One region of the Sporosarcina sp. P12(2017) genome, then DNA from elsewhere that is predicted to be linked to it. Evidence: riboswitches for the same ligand, from Rfam matches in the RefSeq annotation. Region 1 holds a riboswitch; the other holds the start of a gene.
What was found. Region 1 has a riboswitch for S-adenosylmethionine ahead of metA (homoserine O-acetyltransferase MetA). Riboswitches for the same ligand answer to the same signal wherever they lie in the genome.
Positions count from the first base shown of each region.

Region 1 (8,249 bases):
TACGTCATCAATACAACGAAATCTGCAATCTCTCCATGTGCTTTATAATCATGGGCGCCATAAATACCTGTCGTTACTTCCCCAGCTTTTGGTGCAAGTGCTGTGGAAATTGTCAGGCCCGCTTTATGAATTTGATCACGCGCATTACGTAATAATTGATTATATAATTCCCGATCTTCTGGGAATAATAACTCAAAGTCGAAGTGAATATCACTATAGCCGATTTCTTTTGCTACTTCAATGGCACTTTGAATCATTTGGTTTTGTGCAGCTTGATCGGTAAAAATCACATGCGCCAAATCCGCACTGAATGAATAGTTTTCTAAATTGGTCAGCACTAGTATATTTTGAGCACCTGCATTTTCTGCAATAGTCGGAATATCGGCGAGCGCTGGTGCTTTGAGTGATCCGTCACGTTGTACTTCATAGCTAAACATTGCGAGATACGTGAGACCATCCACACGTTCACGAACTTCCGCCAGCATATCTTGACTGACAGGATTACGCGGTTCTACATATAATAATGAATCAATTAACGTTTTCACTTCTTGTGGTATATACAGACGCTGACCGATCATTAACATTCTAGTAGGGTCGATTGCATTAATTTGCGCCAAGCGCGCAACTGTTAAACCGTATCTCTGTGCAATTGTATATAGGCTATCTCCAGGTCGCACCCAGTAATAAGAACCTATTATTGGAATGACAAGCGCTTGTCCCACAGCTAATCGTATTTCGCTCTCTAATTCATTAACTTCTGCTATTTGTTCGTATGGCACACCGTATATGTTACCAATTTCATATAAACTCTCCCCTTGCGAAACTACATGAATCTGCATGTATCCCCACTACCCTTCTTGAGTTCTATCCTTATGATATGATGGTGCGTTACAAACTATGCATGAGTCGTGAATGCCATCTCATATGTATAGGATTTCGATGATTTCACATACTACTCTCGATGTACATGACAATTGAAGGAGGAAATAAATTTGACAAATCAATTCGAAACATCTCAACACATGCAAGGCGGAGCGGTACCACCATCGATGAATCACGGGGGACATGAGTTATTTGATGTTAAAGAGATACTAAGCGCGACCGTTGGAGCATTAAACCAAGCAATGATTTTACGTCCACACGTCCAAGATCCAGAACTTCTCGATATTCTTGATCGACAATACCGATTCACGCTGGATGAGTACAATATCCTTGTCGAAAGTTTTAAGACAGGCAAAGATCCTTCACATCCTACACAGCGCTATCAAATGAAAGCAAGCAGCGATTTCATTTACGGCATGAAAGAAAAAGCACCTGCTAAACCTATTCAATCTACAGGTGAAATCAGTGATGAAATCATCTCCGGATTTTTGTTGGGCGCTACAAAAGAAGGCGCTACAGGCAAAACGGCTGCTTCATTAGAAGTATGTAATCCAGTCGTTCGCCGTGTACTTGCAGATTCTGTGCCCAACTGTATAGAAATGGCATACGAGTTGTCCATTTACCAAAACAAACATCAATATTATCAAGTTCCACAATTAAATGATCAGGACATGAATATGTTGCTAAATTCTTTTGCGCCTTCCCAAGGTCAACCGGGTATGCCAAACAACCTGCAATAAGTTAACGATTCAAGCAGATGGGGAAAAACTCCATCTGCTTTTTGCTATTACACTCGTTATATTTGTATACTAAGTAGAAGCATACAAAAGAGGAGTGTCTATATGAAAGTTGCGATCTTTGATTTTGATGGTACGTTGTACACTAAAGAAACTTTTAAATTACTCATGGAGCAATTAAAAAATCATCCTACTTACAAGCAGTATTATAGGAAGTTCTACCGTTCAATATTACCACTTTACATTCGCTATAAATTAAAAATACTGCCTGAATCTGTCATGAAAGAGCGCTCGATGCACCTTTATCTTAAAGCCTTAGACTCATTAACGATGACGGAACTACATGAGTTTTTCAAAGGCATGCATAACGTTATGATGCCGGACTTTAACGAACAAGTCATTAATCGACTGGCAAAGCACCGAAAAGATGGATACCATGTCTTGCTCGTTTCTGGAGCCTATACTCCTTTCTTAAAAGCAGTTACAAGTCACCTAATATTTGATCGAATTATTGGCACAGACATCCCGTCAAATGGCGAACAACTTGCAATGGATCAGCCCTTATTACATATTCAAGGTACACGTAAAAACGAACAAATTTACCAAGCACTACAAGGAGAAACTATCGACTGGGACAATAGCTTTGCCTATGGAGACAGCATTTCCGACCTTCCAGTTTTAGAGAAAGTTGGCTCCCCTGTAGCAGTTCGTCCAGATGAAAAACTTACTGTCGTGGCCAAACAAAGAAATTGGGAAATATTATAAAAAACGCGAAGAGCTCTGAATATGTCAGAGCTCTCCACGTTAAGTCGATTTTAATGTATTAATATATAAACTACCATCTGTCTGAATTTCTGCATAGAGAACATGCTCAGGCTTAGAAATCCCCTGCTTTTTTAATTGTTCTGTTAGCCAAGTATCGGTCAATTGAAGTTCTCGCATACTTTTCTCTTCTACTTTCCCATTAGTAATAATTTCAGTCGGAATATATTTTGGCGTTGGTGATGGAGCTTTGACATCTTTCTTTGTCGCATATTTCTCGCCCGTATTTAGCATGACACTCAAATTACCATTCGTTTCGAATATCGCGTAATTGACATCCTTCATCGAAAATACCGACTGCTCTCGTAGCAACATATTTAAATCATTGAAACTCAACCGTAATTTACGCATGGAACCTTCTAGGATTTTTCCATTTTGAATGACAATTATCGGTTTATCATCGAGTAATACGCGAAGTTTGATGGATTTGAATGATAAAAAGTTAGCAATAATCGTTAACACTGCCCATAAAACCATTCCATATAAGCCATTTAAGAAAGGTGTTTCAGACTCTCCCGCCAAGTTGGCTGCAATCGAACCAATCGTTATGCCTGTTACATAATGAAAGAAAGTCAGCTGAGACACTTGTTTCTTCCCCATGAAGCGCGCTAAGATCAACAGTACAATAAATGAAATCACCGTTCGTAAAGTCATTTCCCAAAAAGCCAATTCCCAAAATTCATCTATGTTCACTGCATACACCTCCAGTAGTCGGAGTATGTGCAAACTATAGAAATTTATACTGCAATTCTTTTAACTCCAGTTGTAAGGAGTTTTTTGGTAGACATAGTAATTGAGCCAATTAGAGAATAATAAATGCGTGTGGGAACGCCAAGTATTCATAGGTTCTTTTGATGGATCATCATTCGGATAATAATTTACAGGAATGTCAATATCAGCACCTTTTTCTACATCGCGAGCATATTCATCCCCCAAGGTATGTGCATCGTATTCTAAATGTCCAGTTACCATAATATGCTTTGCATCATTTGAGATCACAATGAATGCACCTGCCTCTTCAGAAGCAGAAAGTAGAGTCAAATCGGGATGACTCTTTATTTCTTCTAATGAAACCCCCGTATGGCGTGAGTGTGGCGCTACAAATACATCATTGAATCCGCGTGCCAAGTTCACTGTCGGATCGGTAATATCATGTGAAAACACTCCAAAACATTTCTTTGACAACTCGAACTTGTCAATTCCGTAATGATGATAAAGGGCCGCTTGTGCCCCCCAGCAAATATGGAGCACTGATGTAACGTTCGTTTTTGTCCATTCCATGATCTCTTCTAACTCTTTCCAATAGACTACATCTTCAAATTGTAAAAGTTCGATTGGCGCACCTGTGATGATCATACCGTCAAAACGACGAGCTTTAACATGTTCAAAAGTAGTATAGAAGGTTTCTAAATGAGTCTGACTGACGTTTTTTGAAACATAGGATGCTGTATTGAGGAATGTGACATTCACTTGTAATGGTGTATTTCCAAGCAATCGAAGCAATTGTAACTCAGTCTTCTCTTTTTCTGGCATCAAGTTCAAAATCAAAATATTGATTGGACGGATATCCTGTGTTGTGGCACGTTCTTCATCCATAATAAAGATTTTCTCTTCTTTCAATAATTCTCCTGCTGGTAGATGTTTCGGTATATTAATCGGCATACTATTTCCCCCTTAACGTTCTATTATTACTATTTCTATACAAAAAACCCTCATTTCTATTAGATAAGAAAATGAGGGTTGACTGTTCACCGTTCTTATCTCTCAAGACAACAATCTTGTTGGAGGTAGCACCTTCCTGTATGCACAGAGGTTGCTGAAGCTTCATCAGGCCAATTCCCTCAGCTTCTCTTGATAAGAAATATTTAATTACTGACTATTATAGCATTAATAATTTAATTGTATAGCAGAATTGTCAAATTGTTCTGCGCATTTTAGTTTTGTAAATTGTAGATGGTCTATTTTTGTGTATAATAGAAATTACCAACTACTTTTCTTCGAGGAGGAGCTTATGAAATCTTTAGGTATAGTTCGTAAAGTTGATCATCTCGGCAGGATTGTCATTCCGAAAGAACTTCGGAATTCTATGTCGATCGATCAAGGTGACCCTATCGAAATTTTCGTAGAGGATGACAGAATTATATTGAGAAAATATCAGGTCAACAGAGCATGTTTTATCACCGGCGATGTGATGGATGAAAACAAGCAATTGTCGAACGGTCTATACATCAGTCCACGAGGCGCAAAAATCCTTATAGAGCAACTGAAAGATTTCACATAATACAAATATATAAGAACTATTGTAAAATCTTTTCTTATAAAAAAGGACCGAAAACAACAGTTACAGTTGTCTTCAGTCCTTTTGTTTAATTGTCTCTTGATCCACTCATAGAGAATTATTGCATTACGTTAAACTATTAATAAACTCCTCAATCTCTTCTTTAGTTTTACGATTCTTACTTACCAAACGACCTTTTTCTGTTCCTTCGCTAAATGCCACAAAACTAGGAATACCGAATATATCCAACTGACTGCAAAGCTCTATAAATTCATCACGATCAACCGAGATGAACTCATACTCTGCAAACTCAATTTCTAGTGTAGGTAAGAATGGTTCAATCACTCTACAATCTGGACACCAGTCTGCAGTGAATAAGAAAATTACTCTTTCTTCCTGTTTAAGTTGCTCAAATTGCTCTAGAGATTCTAATTTTTTCAATTTCCAACACTCCTCTTTACGAATAGTATAAGCTCACTATAACACTTTTATCTGTACTTCTTCTCTTTAGACGACTTAAGCAAATTCCTTTCACTCAGTTCAATTAAAGATGTTTTTTTATAATTAACTCCCCAAACACGAACGTTCACAAATAATTCAATAATTACGTTCGCATTTAACTGTTTTTCGGATTTTCGAGAAAAGCAATTGACAATAGTTTTTGACGTGTTATGATTAGTTCTAAATTAATAGTTGTTAAACAATTTTGACGAAGAGATACCTTCCTAAAAAGGATTTTCCAGAGAGCTGATGCAAAGGTGAAAGTCAGCAAATTCTGAGGTTGGGGGCACTTCTGAATTGATTAGCTGAACTTTTTTAGTAGGCTGATCCGTCACATGCACGTTACGCATCCTGAATGAAGGCTGCAATTGCAGCAAACAAGGGTGGTACCGCGTTAGTTTATCGAGCTTTTCGCCCCTTACTTATACGTAAGGGATGGAAGGCTTTTTTATTTTACCTATAAGGGGGGTAGCGCGCAACATACATATACGAACGACTGCACCTAGTTTCTACAAAAACACCCACTACAAACTATCGAAGGAGAGAATGAATATCATGGCTTTTAAAATACTTATTAGTGACCCACTTAGCGAGGACGGAATTTTCCCATTACGACAAGCAGAAGGTTTTGAAATTGTAATGGAAACGGACATGACACCAGATCAGCTGAAAGAGCGTATTAAAGATTTCGACGCACTACTAGTACGTAGTCAGACAACAGTTACAAAAGAATTGTTGGAAGCAGCTGATCAATTAAAGATCATCGGTCGTGCTGGTGTAGGTGTCGATAATATCGATTTGGACGCAGCTACCGAAAAAGGAATTATCGTTGTCAATGCTCCGGACGGCAACACAAACTCTGCAGCTGAGCACACAGTCGCAATGATGATGTCTATGGCACGCAAAATTCCTCAAGCTTTCAACTCGTTGAAAAATAATAAATGGGATAGAAAATCATTCCTTGGTGTGGAATTGAAAGACAAAACTTTAGGAATCATCGGGCTCGGTCGTATTGGTGCTGAAGTTGCAAGACGCGCAAGAGGACAACGCATGAATGTAGTAGCATATGACCCGTACCTAACAGAAGATGTTGCAAAGAAATTGGGTATTGAAATTGGAACAGTAGATGAAGTGCTCGAAGTAGCAGACTTCATTACAGTTCACACACCTTTACTTAAAGAAACCCGTAGAATGATCAACAAAGAAGCATTTGAGAAAATGAAAGACGGCGTACAAATTATCAACTGTGCACGCGGTGGAATTATTGACGAAGATGCTCTATACGATGCAATCGTTGCTGGTAAAGTGGCGGGTGCAGCATTGGACGTATTCGAAGAAGAGCCATTCCTCGACCACAAATTATTGACATTACCTGAAGTAATTGCGACTCCACACTTGGGAGCAAGTACATTCGAAGCACAGGAATCAGTAGCAGTCGACGTAAGCCGCGACGTAGTGAACTTCTTGACAATCGGATCTGTTCGTAACCCAGTAAACTTGCCATCTGTTTCTCGTGATGTGTTGGCAATAATAGAGCCATTCTTCGATCTTACAGAGAAGTTGGGTATGTTCTTATCACAAATCCAAAACTCCGTTATCCATGAAATCAATATTCAATATGCTGGCGAATTGGCAAACTACGATGTGCGCGCACTAACTCGTAATACAGTCAAAGGTCTTTTGAAGCGTAACCTTGGAGAAACTGTTAACGATGTAAATGCGAAGTTATTGGCTGATCGTTACGGCATTAAAGTAAATGAACAAAAAACAACTACTGGTAAAGGTTTCTTGAACTTGATTACAGTAGAAATTGTTACTGAGAAAGGTGTTCGCAAAGTAGCGGGTACACTTCTAAATGGTCTTGGTGCACGTATTGTAAAAGTGGACGATTATGTAGTGGATGTAATTCCAAGCGGTCACTTATTATTTATCCGACACAGAGACCAGCCAGGTGCAATTGGTCGTGTAGGGACACTTCTAGCAGAAGAGAATATCAACATTGCCGCAATGCAAGTTGGACGTTCCACTGAAGGCGGATATGCTATCATGATGTTAGCTGTCGACAACCACGTTGAGTCGGTTTCTATCAAGCGTATCAAAGAAGTTCAAAATATAAATGATGCAAAAGCAATCGATCTATAAGAATGAAAACCTCCTGCTGATATATTTTCAGCTGGAGGTTTTTTTATGTACGATCGACAAAGAAATCAAATCCCATAGCAGTCAGAATTCCGAACACTAAACACCAAAGCGCAATACTGATCGCTGACCAAATTGCCGTATTCATTTTCTTTGCGCCTAATACAAGACCAATAAAAGCCGCGATGTGTGTTCCGATCAAAATTGGACCCGCTAGTGCTAAAACCGGTAATCCATATATGTTCATAATTTGTTCTGCACGTTGTTGACGTTTCGACTCGCCTTTTCCCTTCTTCTGTTTTCTACGTGCCATCCATTCCTTAATTCGTTGGAAACCAACAATCAACAGAAGAATTGTTGTCATATTACCGGCAAATGAAAGAATGATTACCCACATAGGTGATAGACCTCGAATAATACCTAACGGCACGACAATCATAATTTCTATCCACGGTATAGCCGCTCCTAAAAACACCAATAAATATTCTAGCATCCAATACCTCCTTGCTGTACGATCAGCTAAAAATAAGTTAAATAGAATCAAAACCGATGAGATCATCTCATCGGTTTTCTAATGTGCTAAGTATAGGGAAAAGACCATGTAAATTATCGATTTCATAAGTAGGTTTCACTTCATCATTCGGAAGCTTATTTTCACGATTAATCCATACATTACGCATACCAATACGACTTGAACCTAAAATATCTGTCATTAAGTTATCACCTATCATTAACGCTTCATCTGCTTGTGCACCGCTTAAATTAAGAACATGCTTGAATATAGATGCGTCAGGTTTTCCTTTACCAAATGCACCAGAAACGATAATATGATCAAAGTAACTAGGGATTTCAGGTGAAATTGTTAATTTAATCTGTTGTAAACTTGGTGA
Region 1 covers NZ_PDYL01000022.1:40,390-48,638, reverse strand. Annotated here, with positions in the region: gene CSV80_RS15555 (LysM peptidoglycan-binding domain-containing protein) at 1-839, opposite strand, end outside; gene CSV80_RS15550 (spore coat protein) at 987-1,622, shown strand; gene CSV80_RS15545 (HAD family hydrolase) at 1,725-2,384, shown strand; gene CSV80_RS15540 (YetF domain-containing protein) at 2,424-3,128, opposite strand; gene metA (homoserine O-acetyltransferase MetA) at 3,195-4,103, opposite strand; SAM riboswitch class I at 4,196-4,302, opposite strand; gene CSV80_RS15530 (AbrB/MazE/SpoVT family DNA-binding domain-containing protein) at 4,453-4,722, shown strand; gene CSV80_RS15525 (thioredoxin family protein) at 4,846-5,160, opposite strand; T-box leader at 5,417-5,642, shown strand; gene serA (phosphoglycerate dehydrogenase) at 5,776-7,362, shown strand; gene CSV80_RS15515 (small multi-drug export protein) at 7,406-7,852, opposite strand; gene CSV80_RS15510 (HAD family hydrolase) at 7,920-8,249, opposite strand, start outside.

Region 2 (8,249 bases), on a different contig from region 1:
GTGTCTTTTGAACAGGCATTATTGCTGGAGAATGCATTGCGTGATGAGAATAAAGAATTTGAAACTTGGTACTTAGAAGGCTACACGCATTATATTCCTCCTGAAATGAACCGGAAACTTGTGAAAGATGCAGTGGATTGGATGAAGAGGCAATGAAGTGGATAGGCTAGGTTAAATGTGTTTGATCAGCTATTCTTGGTCGTTACTCGATTTAGTATTTGGTATTGAAAGTAGCGAGTGTCATGCTTTGGACCCGCGCAGGCACGTGGGGGATTGCCTACAGCCATAAGCCAACTGGCGATAGTGCTACCAGTTGTCTCATGGCCACGGCCTACCCCGCAGTTGTGCCTGCGCTGCTACGGGGGGAGAAGTTAGGTTGTGTTTTATAGTAGATGATAACCAGCGACTGTGTGCTACTGAGCTTTTATCTTCGCAAAGCAACTACCTACTGCCGTATCTTACGTATCCGTATCAAAGCCAAAAGAAATTTAAAACCAAAAAAGAGGCTGACCAGGAATTCCTGGTCAGCCTTTTTCATATGTCATTACTTAATAACGGGTGGTCCGCCTTTGATTGCGATGTCTTCTGAAACGTGTGAGAATTTCTTGAAGTTCTCACGGAATGCATCAGCCAAACGGTTTGCTTCTTTATCGTATTCGTTCGGATCTTCCCAAGCGTAACGAGGGTGTAGAACATTACTTGGTACGCCTTCGATTTCAATAGGCATATTCAAGCCAAAGATTTCGTTCTTCTTTGTTTCTACATTATCCAATTTACCGGCAATTGCAGCGCGTACCATTGAACGTGTGTAGCCCAAGTTCATACGTGAACCTACACCATAGATTCCGCCAGTCCATCCTGTATTCACAAGGAATACTTTTGAACCGTGCTCATCAATTTTCTTTCCAAGCATCTCTGCATATGTTGCTGCAGGAAGTGGTAAGAATGGTGAACCGAAACAAGTAGAGAATGTTGGTTCAGGAGCAGTGATTCCACGCTCAGTTCCAGCAAGTTTAGAAGTGAAACCGCTCAAGAAGTGGTACATTGCCTGTTCTTTTGTAAGAATCGAGATTGGAGGCAATACGCCAGAAGCATCAGCTGTAAGGAAGATGATGTTCTTCGGGTGACCAGCAACAGACGGTGTCACGATATTGTCAATGTTTTCAATCGGATAAGCAGCACGTGTGTTTTCTGTTAATGATTTATCATCATAATCTGGAGTGCGCGTTTCTTCATCCAGTACTACGTTTTCTAAAACAGCACCGAAACGGATTGCTCCGAAGATTTCAGGTTCTTTTTCAGCAGAAAGGTTGATACACTTTGCGTAACATCCACCTTCAATGTTAAATACGCCATTATCAGACCAGCCGTGCTCATCGTCACCAATAAGTTTACGGTTAGCATCTGCTGAAAGTGTCGTTTTACCTGTTCCAGAAAGACCGAAGAATAAAGCTACATCGCCTTCTTCTCCAACGTTTGCTGAACAGTGCATAGATAAGATATCTTGCTCTGGAAGCAAGAAGTTCATAACAGAGAAAATAGACTTTTTCATTTCTCCAGCGTACTCTGTACCACCGATCAAGACGATGCGCTTTTCAAGCGACACAATGATGAACGTTTCAGAGTTTGTGCCATCCACTTCTGGATCCGCTTTGAATGAAGGGGCAGCCAAAATTGTGAATTGCGATTCGTGTGTTTTTAATTCTTCTTCGGTTGGACGGATGAATAATTGGTGAACAAACAGATTTTGCCAAGCTAATTCATTAATTACTTGGATAGACAATTGAGAGTCTTTATCTGCTCCTGCAAACCCTTTAAATACAAAGAGTTCATCTTTTATCTTCAAATGATCAATGACTTTCGTGTATAATGAATCAAAGATCTCTTCTGAAATTGGACTGTTCGTGCTACCCCAATCTACTTTATCCTTAGACACTGCATCTTCAACGATGAATTTGTCCTTAGGTGAGCGTCCTGTATATTTACCTGTACGTGCAGTGATCGCACCGTCGGCAGAAAGTTTAGCTTCGTCTCTTGCCACTGCTTTTTCCGTTAATTCTGCTACAGACGCTTGGATCGTCACGTTGCTTCCACTAAGAAGACTTTTTAAGCTATCATCAATTTTTGCAGATATCATGTTTACATACCGTCCTTTGCGTAGTCGATTTATTTTTATCTTAATAAGAATATCCTAATTCGTAAATAGTATAACACATTAAGAATATTAATCTATACTAATGGAAAACTCAAGTGATTTAGGATAAATAATTTGACAAAATCCAAACTTTTTAATACGATGTGACATGAACGGATACTCTTATCCCGAGTTGGTGGAGGGTACAGGCCCTGTGAAACCCGGCAACCTGCAATAGACGTACGTCTAACGCGAAGGTGCCAAACCTGAAGCAAGGTTTAATTCCTTGGACGATAAGAGTGAAAGGTGCTGCGCGTGAAATTTTGCCTTTTACTCATGGATTGAAAATGAGTGGAGGGCTTTTTATATTGTCTAGCCCTGAATCCTTATGGTATATGCTTGACGTCTAGGCGTGGAACTTTACCAGGGACTTATGAGAGTACCGTATCATGATGCTTAATATAGGGGGAAACAAAATGACAAACCGTCGACTGTTTACATCAGAATCAGTTACAGAAGGCCATCCTGACAAGATGTGCGACCAAATATCAGACGCAATTTTAGATGCGATCCTAACGGAAGATCCAAATGCGCGTGTGGCATGTGAAACGAGCATCACGACTGGACTCGTATTAGTAATGGGAGAAATCACTACAACAACGTATGTGGATATTCCGAAAGTCGTTCGCGACACTGTAAAGGAAATCGGGTATGTTCGTGCGAAATATGGCTTCGATTACGAGACGTCCGCTGTACTAACTTCCATTGACGAGCAATCACCTGAAATCGCTGCAAGTGTCAACGTGGCACTCGAAGCACGTGAAGGCTCTATGTCAGATGAAGAATTAGATGCAATCGGTGCAGGAGATCAAGGTCTAATGTTTGGATATGCATGTAATGAAACGCCGGAATTAATGCCTTTACCAATTAGCCTTTCTCATAAATTGGCACATCGCTTGGCGCAGGCACGTAAAGAGGAACTTATTACGTATTTACGTCCTGACGGAAAAACACAAGTAACGGTAGAATACGATCAAGATAATAATCCCGTGCGAATTGACACAATCGTTATTTCCACACAACACCACCCTGAAGCGACACTCGAGCAAATCGAGAAGGATATAAAGAAAGTTGTCATTGATGCAGTAGTTCCAAAAAACTTATTGGACGAGCATACTAAATACTTCATTAATCCTACTGGCAGCTTTGTTGTAGGTGGACCTCAAGGAGATTCCGGTCTGACTGGACGTAAAATCATCGTTGATACGTACGGTGGATATGCCCGTCATGGTGGCGGTGCTTTCTCGGGGAAAGACGCTACAAAAGTAGACCGTTCCGCTTCTTATGCAGCACGCTATGTTGCAAAGAACATCGTTGCAGCAGGACTTGCTGAACATTGTGAAGTTCAGTTGGCGTATGCTATTGGAGTAGCAAGCCCGGTTTCGATTTCGATCAATACATTCGACACCGGTAAGCTGTCCGAGACTCAATTAGTGGAGTTCGTACGCGAATTATTTGACCTTCGACCAGCGGGAATCATCAAAATGCTTGACCTACGTCGTCCAATCTACAAACAAACAGCAGCATACGGTCACTTCGGCCGCACTGATATCGAATTGCCATGGGAACAGACGGATAAAGTGGAAGCGTTGAAAGAACTTGCTAGTAACGTACGTGTGAAACACTAAAGTACTGGAATGCAGAAAGAGAACTCACAGTCTCTTTCTGCATTTTTTATTTGTTCGCTGGCGAAATACGAAGAGGAATCACTTCATAGTCTGCCTCTTTACAAGCTACTTGCAATCCTTTAGCCTCAATATCATTTTTTAACACCTTCTTTTGCTTCACTTCCACATCAAACGAACTGCTGAATGGATAATCCTTTACCTTAATCGTGTGCTGATCTGCAAAGTATATTCCAATTCGTCCTATCGGTAATGAATGGAAATTGTCTGGAGAAGGAATACCATCACGAAAAAATATATGTTCATTTGCTTTGTCTACACCTGGTTCATTCACACAGCAATACAAGGAAAAATTATCAGCAAGCTGAAGCAAAGCGAAATGCTTTTCAAATAGTTCTTTATTGAACCCCACGACTTCTTTACGTAATCGTTCTCGACGACTCTGTTCACCCTCGATAAATAGCTTTGCTTCTTTCCTGTTATTGCCCTGAATAAACTGTTCATAATGAAGACTGCAAAGTATAGCTGCATAAAGATCTATATTTTCTACAACATCAATCCCTTGACGATAAAGTACCGTTTTAGGGAGAGTCGGAAAGTCAGAGAATTGAAATGGTGCAGACTTCGCATCGTTCCGAAAAGGTTGTTCGTCAAAAGGAGCCCAACCGATGTCGTGGTTCCTAATAGCAGTTAGTACAGAATGACGCCATTGATCATCAGGAAACATCTCCTTTTTCCAGTGTTTCATTAATTCTTCAGCTAGGTGTGCATGATGATGTTGTTGCACGAAGCTGAATGACTTCTTGTGTTCACGTACAATCATTGTACTTCATCCTTTCTTGTCAGGAGGAGCGTCGTCATTTTGTATGACTTCTTCTTTTATCTTTTCTTGTACTTTTTCCATTCTCTCTACTTCTTCCTGATACATTTCCTCTGCTTCTGTTGTAGCCGGAATAATAGGCTCTTCATTGAAGTCGACACGTTTTCCGTATCGTAGAAGTTCATAAATGATCATTCCGTTATTCGGCTTACCATTTACCGTTTTCATTGGAATAGAGTCAAATAGCACGAAATAGAAAGCATAGAAAATAAAACGGTTCCAGAATGTTTTAGAGTCTTCGAAAAAACCATTTGCAATCAGTGCATTCATTGTGAGCGCCACGACAACATTAATCAAAATGGGCCCTGCATATATACATATATAAGCAAAATTACTTTTCCTCTTCACTGAATCAAATGAAAACCAGCTATTCACATGATAATATTTTCGTATATCTAAAACGCCTAATTTTAAAAGTCTGGGTCCAGAACCAATAGTGAGTCTGGCATTTTTCACACCGAAGAGCCCACTAATAACAAAATACCCAGCTTCTCTTAGGAATGTAACGACAGGTAAAATGATGAAACAAGAAATTACCAAGCCGAGGAGGTCTGCTAAACCAAACATATCATGTCGACTCCTTCTATAAGTTCTTCATATGATGATTCAATGGTGTAATAGTAAAATACCCATTTTCCTCAAAATAAATCGTTTTAGTAATATTATGATATAAACATACTAGTAGAAGTTATGTTTAAATTAAAAGAGAGCGGGAAATTATAAAGTATTAGCCGAATACACGTAGTTTTCTGAGGAGGAATAGAACATGGCGAAAATAGCAGTAGAAATACCATTTGATGATGTGAAACAAGCCTTAGAAGAAAAAGGACATGAAGTGAAGATGTTTGCAAGTGATGAACATCTAAGCGGCTATGACATGGGTGTTGTACGTGCATTAAGCGATGTCAACATCGACCAATTCGACTTCCCAGTAGTGAGCATTGAAGGCAACTCCGTACAAGACATTGTAGAAGATGTAGAAAAAAGAGTACATCGCTAATAATTGAATATATTCTATCTTAGAACTGAAGAACAAATCCAACAGGGAATTGTTCTTCAGTTTTTTGCATAGAAAATAAAAGAATTGATCGTAGGCGCCTGCTTGCTACGTTTAGTAAAGGTGATTCCGCGTCATTTTGCTTTAGGAAGTTGACAAGAAGCCAATGGGACAGTAAACTGATCAACATTGACTCGTGAGTCAATGAATAAAAAGAAGTGAGTTGAAAAACCTTTATGTCCCTCCGAAGGAATGAAAAGATTCAAGAGATTCGCGATGTTCGGCAGCACGAATTAAAAGAAGCCGCTATCGAATTATTTGGTACGAAAGGGTACGCAGCAACAAAAATTAGTGATATCACAAATAAAGCCGAACAAAGTCACGGCTTGTTTTACCACTACTTCAAGTCAAAAGAAGATCTGTACGTTAAGGTTATTCTTGAGTTACTCACTGTCATCATCGGTACAGTTGATCAAGCAGAGGAAAAACATGACAGTCCTTTAAAGCAATTGGAATGGCTTACTGAAGTAACCCACTCTGGCTCATTAAGAGATGGGGTACATCGCCATATCTTGATCATGCAAGCTTTGTATTCGGATCATTTAACACAAGAAGTGAAAGAAGAGATTGTGGAAAAATATCGATTCATGGTTGAACGTATTGAACATATTATTATTAGAGGACAAATCTCCGGAGAGTTTATTGAAGGAGATGCAGAAGAATTAGCTGTGTATCATTTATCTTTAGTGCATGGTTTGTTATTAACAAATGCTCGGAAAATTTCACCCATTAAAGTATCAGCTGAAAAAGTATTGCGCCAACTTAAACGGCATCCAGGACAGGGGGATGACCAATGAAACGCATGTTAAAACCAACGATCATTTCCATCTCGATGGCAACGGTTATGGCGGGAGCTGCTATTTCTCCAGCCCTTGGATTGATTGCAGCAAACTTCCCAGAGGCAAATCCGGTGATGATCAAGCTGATTTTAACCGCTCCTTCTTTATTCATCATTCCATTTACATTTATCTCCAGTTGGTTAACGTCAAAGATACCTAAACGCACAGTTGCTTTGATCGGTTTATTCATTTATGTATTCGCAGGGGTAGGAGCACAATTCACCAATACGATTGAAATGTTACTAGCCTTTCGATTTGTGTTAGGAGCAGGCGTCGGTTTAGTGATGCCACTTGGGATCACGTTAATTAGTGATCACTTTAGAGGTCGAGAGCAAGTGAAGATGATGGGGTATAATTCAGCATTCAGTAATTTTGGTGGAATCGTAACGATGATGCTGGCAGGTTACTTAGCCGCGATCAGTTGGAGAGCTCCATTTAATGTATATTTAATGGGTGTCGTGATTTTCATTATGGTCTTCCTATTCTTGCCGAAAGACACTCCGCTTACACAGGATAAAAGCATAAAAAGAAGTAAAATACCGCTGATGGTTTTTGGATATGCAGCAGCTTCTGCAGGTATAATGCTAGTTTACTATTCGGTTGCCACGAATATGGCACTCTACTTAGAGCAAAGCAATATAGGTGGTTCCGCATTGGCAGGTACAGTGATTTCCTTTACAACTGTAGGGGGCATGATTACTAGCCTGACATTGATTCAGCTACAAGATATCCTGAAGTCGTATATCATGCCGATCAGTATATTCTTAATGGGTATTGCATTTACTGGTTTGGCTCTAAGTCATTCTGTCCCACTTATTTTAGCTTGCACCTGCATAATTGGTTTTGGACAAGGAATTTTGTTTCCGATCATCAACGTGAAAGCGTTAGGCTTGGTCAATCCTCTACATAGTGACCGTGTGATTGCTATAGTATCTAGTTCAATTTTTATTGGTCAGTTCAGCTCACCTTTACTATTGGATGGCATTGCAAGTTTAGCAGGTTTTCCCACAATACGTTTCCAATACTCCGTGATAGGTATTGCGCTAGGTATCACGGTTTTACTAATCATTTTGTTTAAGGTTTTCAGAAAACCTAAAGCGTCAGCAATAGAGGCTTAAATAAAAATGAGACGTACCTAATTTGGCACGTCTCAATTTTTTTACATTTGAATGTCGGTTTGTCCGAATGCTTCATATTCTTGCATTAATGATTGAAGCGGTAATTCGTACAGTTGTTTCCCATCAATTTTAAATACCCCATTTGAAACGAGCTCTTCAATCATTTTGTCTCGTTTTGATTCACTTACCTTTTTGTTTGTTTCCATCTCACATTTCCTCCTTGATTCCCCATCTAACTATAGCCGATATTAACCTGAATTAAACCGTATAATTTATAGTTGGAACTTTCGGACTGTTCCGTTTAATTGATGACGTCAAATCGGTAGTATAGTAGGGACTTGTGCTTTACAGTAGGTTCAGAATAGTATAAAGAGAAGATGCCCATGTTGACTTACGTAACACGAAATGCCCCAGATTCAATTAAGATTTATCTGATTTTAGAGTCATTTCAATAGTCGGTGAATGCCGGTAGCAACACAGTAGGCGATGGGCGATGATATAGTAAAGATGAAGAGAAGAATTGATGCATTAGTAGT
Region 2 covers NZ_PDYL01000026.1:14,040-22,288, reverse strand. Annotated here, with positions in the region: gene CSV80_RS16290 (alpha/beta hydrolase family protein) at 1-156, shown strand, start outside; gene pckA (phosphoenolpyruvate carboxykinase (ATP)) at 545-2,137, opposite strand; SAM riboswitch class I at 2,315-2,434, shown strand; gene metK (methionine adenosyltransferase) at 2,611-3,822, shown strand; gene CSV80_RS16275 (DUF3891 family protein) at 3,869-4,642, opposite strand; gene CSV80_RS16270 (hypothetical protein) at 4,649-5,266, opposite strand; gene CSV80_RS16265 (YkuS family protein) at 5,466-5,699, shown strand; gene CSV80_RS16260 (TetR/AcrR family transcriptional regulator) at 5,933-6,553, shown strand; gene CSV80_RS16255 (MFS transporter) at 6,550-7,713, shown strand; gene CSV80_RS16250 (Fur-regulated basic protein FbpA) at 7,755-7,919, opposite strand.
Region 2: it holds a riboswitch for S-adenosylmethionine, as region 1 does, so the genes downstream of both, metK (methionine adenosyltransferase) here and metA (homoserine O-acetyltransferase MetA) in region 1, are expected to answer to the same signal.